3 regions of the Streptomyces sp. LX-29 genome follow, and region 1 is predicted to be linked to each of the others. Evidence: predicted binding sites of a transcription regulator. Region 1 holds the regulator's gene; each other region holds the start of a gene.

Region 1 (3,273 bases):
CTCGCCCGTGGGGCGCTCCTCGCCGCGCAGCTTGGCGAGCCGACGCAGCAGCTCCTCCTGCTCCGGGTCGAGCTTGCTGGGCGTCTGCACCTCGACGTGGACGACGAGGTCGCCACGGCCGCCGCCGCGCAGATGGGTGACGCCGCGCTGGTGCAGCGGGATCGACTGACCGGACTGGGTGCCGGGCCGGATGTCGACCTCTTCCATGCCGTCGAGCGTCTCCAGCGGCACCTTGGTGCCGAGCGAGGCCGCCGTCATGGGGATGGTGACCGTGCAGTGCAGGTCGTCGCCGCGACGCTGGAAGACCGGGTGCTGAAGCTCGTGGATCTCGACGTACAGGTCGCCCGCCGGGCCACCGCCCGGGCCGACCTCGCCCTCGCCGGCGAGCTGGATCCGGGTGCCGTTGTCCACACCGGCCGGGATCTTGACCGTGAGCGTGCGGCGGGAGCGCACCCGGCCGTCGCCGGCGCACTCCGGGCACGGGGTGGGCACCACGGTGCCGAAGCCCTGGCACTGCGGGCAGGGGCGGGAGGTCATGACCTGGCCCAGGAAGGACCGGGTGACCTGGGAGACCTCGCCACGGCCGCGGCACATGTCGCAGGTCTGCGCCGAGGTGCCGGGGGCCGCGCCCTCGCCGGTGCACGTGGTGCAGACGACGGCGGTGTCGACCTGGATGTCCTTGGTGGTGCCGAACGCCGCCTCGTCGAGCTCGATGTCGAGGCGGATCATGGCGTCCTGGCCGCGCCGGGTGCGGGACCGGGGTCCGCGCTGCGAGGCGGTCCCGAAGAACGCGTCCATGATGTCGGAGAAGTTGCCGAAGCCCGCGCCGAAGCCGCCGGCGCCGGCCCCGGCACCGCCGGTGCTGGAGAGCGGGTCGCCGCCGAGGTCGTAGACCTGCTTCTTCTGCGGGTCGGAGAGGACCTCGTAAGCGGCGTTGATCTCCTTGAACCGCTCCTGGGTCTTCGGGTCCGGGTTGACGTCCGGGTGCAGCTCGCGAGCGAGCCGGCGGAACGCCTTCTTGATCTCGTCCTGCGAGGCATCCCGCCGCACGCCCAGGACTGCGTAGTAGTCCGTCGCCACTTACGACTCCGCCAGGATCTGTCCGACGTAACGTGCCACTGCGCGTACCGCTCCCATCGTTCCGGGGTAGTCCATGCGGGTCGGTCCGACCACGCCGAGTTTGGCGACCGCCTCGTCGCCCGAACCGTAGCCGACCGCGACGACGGACGTGGACGTCAGCCCTTGGTGGGCGTTCTCGTGCCCGATGCGTACGGTCATGCCCGGATCCTTGGCCTCACCCAGGAGTTTCAGGAGCACGACCTGCTCCTCCAGGGCCTCCAGGACGGGCCGGATGGTGAGAGGAAAATCATGTCCGAAGCGGGTCAGATTGGCGGTGCCGCCGATCATCAACCGCTCCTCGGTCTCCTCGACCAGGGTCTCCAACAGGGTGGCCAGGACGGCCGAGACCGTGCCGCGGTCGTCCACCTCGAAGGAGTCGGGCAGGTCCTGGACGAGCTGCGGGATGTCGGCGAAGCGCCGCCCCACCACCCGGCCGTTGAGCCGCGCCCGCAGGTCCGCGAGGGTCGTCTCGCCGACCGGAGCGGGGCACTCCACGTGCCGCTGTTCGACCCGTCCGGTGTCGGTGATCAGCACCACCATGACCCGGGCCGGCCCGAGCGCCAGCAGCTCGACATGGCGCACCGTCGACCGGCTGAGCGACGGGTACTGCACGACGGCGACCTGCCGCGTCAGCTGGGCCAGCAGCCGGACCGTGCGCCCCACCACGTCGTCCAGGTCGACCGCGCCGTCCAGGAAGTTCTGGATGGCGCGCCGCTCGGCCTGGGAGAGCGGTTTGACGCCGGCGAGCTTGTCCACGAACAGGCGGTAGCCCTTGTCGGTGGGGATGCGGCCCGCGCTGGTGTGCGGCTGGGCGATGTATCCCTCGTCCTCCAGGGCGGCCATGTCGTTGCGCACCGTGGCCGGGGAGACGCCGAGCCGGTGGCGCTCGGTGAGCGCCTTGGAGCCGACCGGCTCCTCGGTGCCCACGTAGTCCTGGACGATGGCGCGCAGCACTTCGAGTCTGCGTTCACTCAGCATGGCGCACACACACCTCCAGTCCGGCCGCCGCTCGGGGCTTGAAGTCTCTTCCCCCTGGCACTCACCTGAGTCGAGTGCCAGATCTTCCGGGCCCAGTGTACGGCCGGGTGCCAGGGCGCGGGCAAGGGCCGGCCCCGCCGCCCCGGCCCCGCACCAGCCCTGACCGGCCCGTCCGGGCCCGGTCCGAGCCCCGTCCGGGCCCGCTGCCGCCCCGCTCCCGGCGTCGCCGCCGGCGACCGCGAGCCGCCCCGGGCGCCCGCGCGACGCCGTCGTGCTGGCGCTAGCGTCTCCCTATGAGCAGCGATGGGGAAGAGGCGGGGATGAACGGTGACGGCGAGCGGGCGCGCTGGGAGCGCCTCGCGCCGGGGGTCGCACGACGCCGGCTGCCGGGCTGGGACGCGACGGTGGGGGCGATCGCCGGGGAGACGGGGGTGCTGGTCGTCGACACCGGCTCCACCCTGCGGGAGGGGGCGGAGATCCGCCGGGAGGTGACCGAGCTCTTCGGCCGCCGCCCGACGCACATCGTGCTCACCCATCCGCACTTCGACCACGTCCTGGGCACCGCCGCCTTCGCGGGCTGCGAGGTGTACGGGTCGGTGGGGCTGGCCGGGCTGCTGGAGCGGGAGCGGGACGAACTGCGCGGAAGCGCGGTCCGGCAGGGCGTGGACGCGGACGCGGCGGCCGAGGCCGTCGACTTCCTGGTGCTGCCCCACCATCCGGTCACCGGGGAGCTCACCGTCGACCTGGGCGGCCGTCGGGTGCTGCTCGCCGACCTCGGCCCCGCCCACTCCAGCCACGACCTGGTGGTGCTGGTCCCCGGCGCGCCCGCCTCCGACGAGCCGCCGGTGGTCTTCTGCGGCGATCTGGTGGAGGAGTCCGGCGAGCCGCAGGCCGGCCGGGACGCGCTCCCCGGTCGCTGGCCCGCCGCCCTGGACCGGCTGCTCGACCTGGGCGGCGAGGACGCGCGGTACGTCCCGGGGCACGGCGCCGTGGTGGACGCGGCCTTCGTGCGCCGCCAACGCGCCGAGCTGGCGGCGCGGTTCGGGGTGGCGTAGCGTCTCCCGGTGCGCAGCAGACAGTACGACCCGGATCTGACCCCTCCGTGGAAGCGGAGCGCTCCCGTGCCCGAGGTGCCGGCCGAGCCCGATCTGGTGGTCGAGGAGGTCACCACCGGCT
Region 2 (3,273 bases), 2.4 Mb from region 1:
GCTGCCCAGCACGTCCAGGCCGACCTGGTCGAGCTTGAGGCCGACCTCCTCGGCGACGACGGTGCCGCCGGTGAGGGTGGCGATGTCGCCCAGGATCGCCTTGCGGCGGTCGCCGAAGCCCGGGGCCTTGACGGCCACCGCGTTGAAGGTGCCGCGGATCTTGTTGACGACCAGGGTGGAGAGCGCCTCGCCGTCCACGTCCTCGGCGATGATCAGCAGCGGCTTGGAGCCACCCGCCTGGATGACCTTCTCCAGCAGCGGCAGCAGGTCCTGGATGGCGGAGATCTTGCCCTGGTGGATCAGGATGTACGGGTCGTCCAGGACCGCCTCCAGGCGCTCCTGGTCGGTGACGAAGTACGGCGACAGGTAGCCCTTGTCGAAGGCCATGCCCTCGGTGAAGTCCAGCTCCAGGCCGAAGGTGTTGGACTCCTCGACCGTGATGACGCCGTCCTTGCCGACCTTGTCGATCGCCTCGGCGATCAGGTCGCCGACCTGCTTGTCCTGGGCGGACAGCGCGGCGACGGCGGCGATGTCGGACTTCTCGTCGATCGGGCGGGCGGTGGCCAGCAGGTCGTCGGAGACGGCCTTCACCGCGGCGTCGATGCCCTTCTTCAGGGCGGCCGGGGAGGCGCCGGCGGCGACGTTGCGCAGACCCTCGCGGACCAGCGCCTGGGCCAGCACGGTGGCGGTGGTGGTGCCGTCACCCGCGATGTCGTTGGTCTTGGTCGCCACCTCCTTCACGAGCTGGGCGCCCAGGTTCTCGTACGGGTCCTCGATCTCCACCTCACGGGCGATGGTGACGCCGTCGTTGGTGATGGTCGGGGCGCCGAACTTCTTGTCGATGACGACGTTGCGGCCCTTGGGGCCGATCGTCACCTTCACGGTGTCGGCAAGCTTGTTGACGCCACGCTCAAGGGCGCGACGGGCGTCTTCGTCGAACTTCAGGATCTTCGCCATGGGAGCTCTCAAGTCCTCTCGTTGCGATCCCAGGCCGCTTCGCCAGCGGCCACCATCGCGTGAAAAAAGAACTGCGCCCCCGCCCCGGCCGTGTCAGACGCGGGAACCAGGGGCGCAGTTCGAAGGCAAAACTCGGTGATTACTTCTCGACGATCGCGAGCACGTCGCGAGCCGAGAGGACGAGGTACTCCTCGCCGTTGTACTTCACCTCGGTGCCGCCGTACTTGCTGTAGAGCACGACGTCGCCGACCTTGACGTCGAGCTCGACGCGCTTGCCGTCCTCGAAGCGGCCCGGGCCGATGGCCAGGACGACGCCCTCCTGGGGCTTCTCCTTGGCGGTGTCCGGAATGACCAGGCCAGAGGCCGTGGTCTGCTCGGCGTCCAGCGGCTGGACCACGATGCGGTCCTCAAGCGGCTTGATGGCAACCTTGGAGCTGGCGGTCGTCACGATCCGACCTCCCCCTTCGGAGATCTCACGGGGTTAACTGTCTGAGGTGGCGACCAGGTGGATCCGTCGTCGCGGGTGCCGGACCTGCCCGTCGCTGTGTTGGCACTCCCCTGTGTGGAGTGCCAGCCCCGAGACTAGGACGCGGTTAGCACTCAGTCAACTAGAGTGCCAATCGCGGGGGCGCGCCCACCCCTTTCACACCACCCCCGACGCCCCCACACGCTGAGGGAACCGTGTGTACGCGGCCCGGGTTCCCGACCGGGAGAATGAGCGTGTGGATGTTGACGTCTTCGACCGACTGACCCGTTCGGATGAGGGGCAGGCGCTGCTGGCCGCGCTGCGCGACTTCGAGCCGAGGCAGGAGCTCGCGATCGCCACCCGGCTGCGCCGGGACCACCCGGCCGAGCTGGTGTCGGCGGCGTTGGAGCAGGCGCGGCTGCGGCAGCGGGCGGAGCCGAAGTTCGGCGCCGACGCCTATCGGATGTACTTCACCCCCCACGGTGTGGAGCAGTCGACGCGGGCGCGGGTGGCGAACTACCGCGCGGAGCGCCTCGCCGCCCTGGGCGTCGCCTCCGTGGCCGACCTGTGCTGCGGCATCGGCGGCGACGCGGTGGCGCTGGCCCGCGCGGGGATCGCGGTCCTCGCCGTCGACCGCGACCCGGCCACCTGCGCGGCCACCCGCGCCAACGCCGCGGCGCTGGGGCTGGAGTCGCTGATCGAGGTGGTCTGCGCCGATGTCGCCGAGATCGACACGACCCCGTACGACGCGGTCTTCGTCGACCCCGCGCGGCGCGGCGGCCGGGGCCGGATCTTCGACCCCGAGGCGTACTCCCCGCCGCTGTCCTGGGCCGTCGCCACGGCCCGCGCCGCGCGGTACGCCGCCCTCAAGATCGCACCCGGGGTGCCGCACGAGGCGATCCCGGACGAGGCCGAGGCGGAGTGGATCTCGGACGGCGGGGAGGTGAAGGAGGCGGTGCTGTGGTTCGGCACCGCGCCGGGCGCTCGGCGCGCGACCCTGCTGCCGCGCGGCGAGTCGCTGACCGGCCGGGGCCTGCCCGATCCCCCGGTCCGCCCGGTCGGCCGCTTCCTCTACGAGCCGGACGGCGCCGTCATCCGCGCCCATCTGGTGGCGGAGGTGGCCGAAGAGGTGGACGGCGGCCTGATCGACGAGACGATCGCGTACGTCACCTCCGACGAACTGCGCCCCACCGCGTACGCCACCGCCTACGAGATCACCGATGTGCTGCCGTTCAACGTCAAGCGACTGCGCGCGCTGCTGCGCGAGCGCGGGGTGGGCGTGGTGACGGTCAAGAAGCGGGGGTCTGCGGTGGAGCCGGAGGAGCTGCGCAAGAAGCTCAAGCTCGACGGGTCGCGCGGGGCGACGTCCTGCACGGTCTTCCTGACCCGGGTCGCCGGGCACCCGAGCATGCTGCTGGGGCACCCGGCCTGACCCGCCGCCTTCAGGCCACCACCTCAGGCCACCGCGCCGGGCACCTTGCCGGCGCCGCCGGGGGCCTCCGAAGGGTCGCCCGCGCGGGCGTCCGACCGGTCGCCCGTACGGCCCTCCGAAGGGTCGCCCGGACGGTCGCCCGACCGGTCGCCCGGACGGCCCTGCGGGCGGGGCTCCACGCGGTCGCCCCGGAGGAGGAGCCAGGCGACCAGCGCCGCCACCGCCAGGAGGGCGCCCGCCCAGAGGTAGGCCGTGGCGTAGCCGTCGACGAGACCGCGCGGGGTGGCGTCGTCGCCGGTGGTGTGGGAGGCGACCGTGGCGAGCACGGCCAGCCCCAGCGAGCCGCCGATCTGCCGGGAGCTGTTGATCAGACCGGAGGCCATGCCGGTCTCGGGCGCGGCGACCCCCGCGGTGGCGG
Region 3 (3,273 bases), 1.2 Mb from region 1:
TATGTGCTGGACATCGCGCGTCGCACCGGGGGCGCGGTGGAGGACGTGGACGACGCTCGGATCGTCGACGCGATCAAGCTGCTCGCCCGCACCGAGGGCATCTTCGCCGAGACGGCGGGCGGGGTGACGGTCGGCGTGACGCGGAAGCTGATCGAGGCCGGCGTCCTCGACCCGACCCTGACCACCGTCGTGCTCAACACCGGCGACGGCCTGAAGACGCTGGACGCGGTGGCGCCGACGACGGGGCCGTCCGCGGTGATCCGGCCGAACCTGGACGCGTTCCGCGAGGCCGGTCTCGCGTGAGCGAGGGTCCCGCCGGAAGGCCGTAGTCGCGCCGCGGCCGCCCCGGAAGGGGCGCTGCACCGCCGTCTCCCCCCCCGTACCTGACCGGAGGTCACACCACATGAGCGTCAACGTCCGCATCCCGACCATCCTGCGCACCTACACCGGCGGCCAGGCCGAGGTGACCGCCGAGGGCGCCACCCTCGCCGAGGTGATCGCGGACCTGGACAGCAACCACCAGGGCATCGGCGCCCGGGTCCTGGACGACCAGGGCAAACTGCGTCGCTTCGTCAACGTCTACGTCAACGACGACGACGTCCGCTTCGCCGACGGCCTGGCCACGGCGGTGCCGGACGGCGCCGGAGTCTCGATCATCCCGGCGGTGGCCGGAGGCTGATCCAGCCCCCTTCCCCGTATACCGCCCGGTAATCACCCCGTCCCGAAAAGAAACCGGACGGGGTGATTCCGTGTATTGAAGCGCGATACAGTTGAGGCGTTTCCCCTCGCCGGCGGCGCGCCGAGCACATATGAGAACTCGTCAAGTTGTGCGCGAATTGTGTGCATGAATTGTCGGGTTAGCCTGCTATGTCCGGCCCGACTTGCCCCGGATTCTTCGACTTTCTCCCAGTTCGGCGTCTAGGTCGCTGCCGGAATTCTCGTCCGATTGACCTGTTGCGCTGGGCAGTTGGACAGATACATTCAGCGGCGGTCGACGCGTTCCGGCGCACACCTTCCACTGACCGGAGGGTGAGGTCTGACCCGGGTCCGCGGAGTGCGGTCCTGCGCAAGGGCCAGTAATAGGGGAGTTAGGAATGGCTCAGGGCACCGTCAAGTGGTTCAACGCGGAGAAGGGGTACGGCTTCATCGCGGTCGACGGTGGTGCGGACGTGTTCGTCCACTACAGCGCGATCCAGATGGACGGCTACCGCACCCTTGAGGAAGGCCAGCGGGTCGAGTTCGAGATCTCGCAGGGCCAGAAGGGGCCGCAGGCGGACATGGTCCGAGTGTCGGCCTGATCGCTGATCGCCGAGACGTAGACCGCTGACTGCAGCGTTAAGGAAGGGCTCGCGCTTCGAGGAGGGAGCGTGGGCCCTTCCGCGTGCCTGGGGTGACGGCCTTTCGTAGGCCCGGGGGAAGGGTGACCACCGCCCCCTCGAACGAGGGGTCGCCCGTCTCCCACCACCGCCCTCAATCGAGGGGTCGCTGCGCGACCACCTTGCACTCTCGGGGGTCGAGTGCTAATCATTGGCGTTAGCACTCTGAAGGTGAGAGTGACAACGAAGGACCGAGTCGGTGAGGTCAGCAGGGCCTGCGGGGTAGGGAACCGCAAGGCTCGTGGGCCGTCCGTCGCGGGCGCCAGCGCGGTCCGGAGCAATCCACCCCGTCCTGGGAGGACCACTTCACATGGCCAAGATCATCGCGTTCGACGAGGAGGCGCGGCGCGGCCTTGAGCGCGGGATGAACCAGCTCGCCGACGCCGTCAAGGTCACCCTCGGCCCCAAGGGTCGCAACGTCGTCCTTGAGAAGAAGTGGGGCGCCCCCACGATCACCAACGATGGTGTGTCCATCGCCAAGGAGATCGAGCTCGAGGACCCGTACGAGAAGATCGGCGCCGAGCTGGTCAAGGAGGTCGCGAAGAAGACGGACGACGTCGCCGGTGACGGCACGACGACCGCGACCGTCCTCGCCCAGGCGCTGGTCAAGGAGGGCCTGCGCAACGTCGCCGCGGGCGCCAACCCGATGGCCCTCAAGCGCGGCATCGAGAAGGCCGTCGAGGCCGTCTCCGCCCAGCTGCTCGAGCAGGCCAAGGACGTGGAGACCAAGGAGCAGATCGCCTCCACCGCCTCCATCTCCGCCGCCGACACCCAGATCGGCGAGCTCATCGCCGAGGCGATGGACAAGGTCGGCAAGGAAGGCGTCATCACCGTCGAGGAGTCGCAGACCTTCGGTCTGGAGCTCGAGCTCACCGAGGGCATGCGCTTCGACAAGGGCTACATCTCCCCGTACTTCGCGACGGACATGGAGCGTATGGAGGCGTCCCTGGACGACCCGTACATCCTGATCGTCAACTCCAAGATCAGCAACGTGAAGGACCTCCTTCCGCTGCTGGAGAAGGTCATGCAGTCGGGCAAGCCGCTGCTGATCATCGCCGAGGACATCGAGGGCGAGGCCCTGGCGACCCTGGTCGTCAACAAGATCCGCGGCACCTTCAAGTCCGTCGCCGTCAAGGCCCCGGGCTTCGGCGACCGTCGCAAGGCCATGCTCGGCGACATCGCCATCCTCACCGGTGGCACCGTGATCTCCGAGGAGGTCGGCCTCAAGCTCGAGAGCGCGGGCATCGACCTGCTGGGCCGCGCCCGCAAGATCACCGTCACCAAGGACGAGACCACCATCGTGGACGGCGCCGGTGACGCCGAGGCCGTCCAGGGTCGCGTGAACCAGATCCGCGCCGAGATCGAGAACTCCGACTCGGACTACGACCGCGAGAAGCTCCAGGAGCGCCTCGCGAAGCTGGCCGGCGGCGTGGCCGTCATCAAGGCCGGCGCCGCGACCGAGGTGGAGCTCAAGGAGCGCAAGCACCGCATCGAGGACGCGGTGCGCAACGCCAAGGCCGCCGTCGAGGAGGGCATCGTCGCCGGTGGTGGCGTGGCCCTGCTGCAGACCGTCTCGGTCTTCGAGAAGCTGGAGCTCGAGGGCGACGAGGCCACCGGTGCCCAGGCCGTGCGCCTGGCCCTGGAGGCCCCGCTGAAGCAGATCGCCGTCAACGCCGGCCTCGAGGGTGGCGTCGTCGTGGAGAAGGTGCGCAACCTGACCCCGGGTCACGGCCTCAACGCCGCGACCGGCGAGTACGTCGACCTGGTCGCCGAGGGCATCATCGACCCGGCCAAGGTCACCCGTTCCGCGCTGCAGAACGCCGCGTCGATCGCCGCGCTGTTCCTCACCACCGAGGCCGTCATCGCCGACAAGCCGGAGAAGGCCGCCGCGGCCGCT

What was found. The regulator HrcA, encoded in region 1, represses chaperone genes, less so after heat shock. The targets are predictions, from matches to a motif close to TTNGCACTCNGNNNNNCNGAGTGCNAA.
Region 2: the regulator HrcA is predicted to act here: its motif matches at 1,551-1,577, upstream of groES (co-chaperone GroES).
Region 3: the regulator HrcA is predicted to act here: its motif matches at 1,498-1,524, upstream of groL (chaperonin GroEL).

What each region holds. Positions count from the first base shown of each region.
Region 1 covers NZ_CP089746.1:5,545,789-5,549,061, reverse strand. Annotated here, with positions in the region: gene dnaJ (molecular chaperone DnaJ) at 1-1,080, opposite strand, end outside; gene hrcA (heat-inducible transcriptional repressor HrcA) at 1,081-2,097, opposite strand; gene LRS74_RS23310 (MBL fold metallo-hydrolase) at 2,418-3,152, shown strand; gene LRS74_RS23305 (DUF3097 domain-containing protein) at 3,162-3,273, shown strand, end outside.
Region 2 covers NZ_CP089746.1:3,101,753-3,105,025, forward strand. Annotated here, with positions in the region: gene groL (chaperonin GroEL) at 1-957, opposite strand, end outside; gene groES (co-chaperone GroES) at 1,097-1,405, opposite strand; gene LRS74_RS13210 (class I SAM-dependent methyltransferase) at 1,680-2,855, shown strand; gene LRS74_RS13215 (MFS transporter) at 2,879-3,273, opposite strand, start outside.
Region 3 covers NZ_CP089746.1:4,320,271-4,323,543, forward strand. Annotated here, with positions in the region: gene thrC (threonine synthase) at 1-303, shown strand, start outside; gene LRS74_RS18685 (MoaD/ThiS family protein) at 404-679, shown strand; gene LRS74_RS18690 (cold-shock protein) at 1,095-1,298, shown strand; gene groL (chaperonin GroEL) at 1,687-3,273, shown strand, end outside.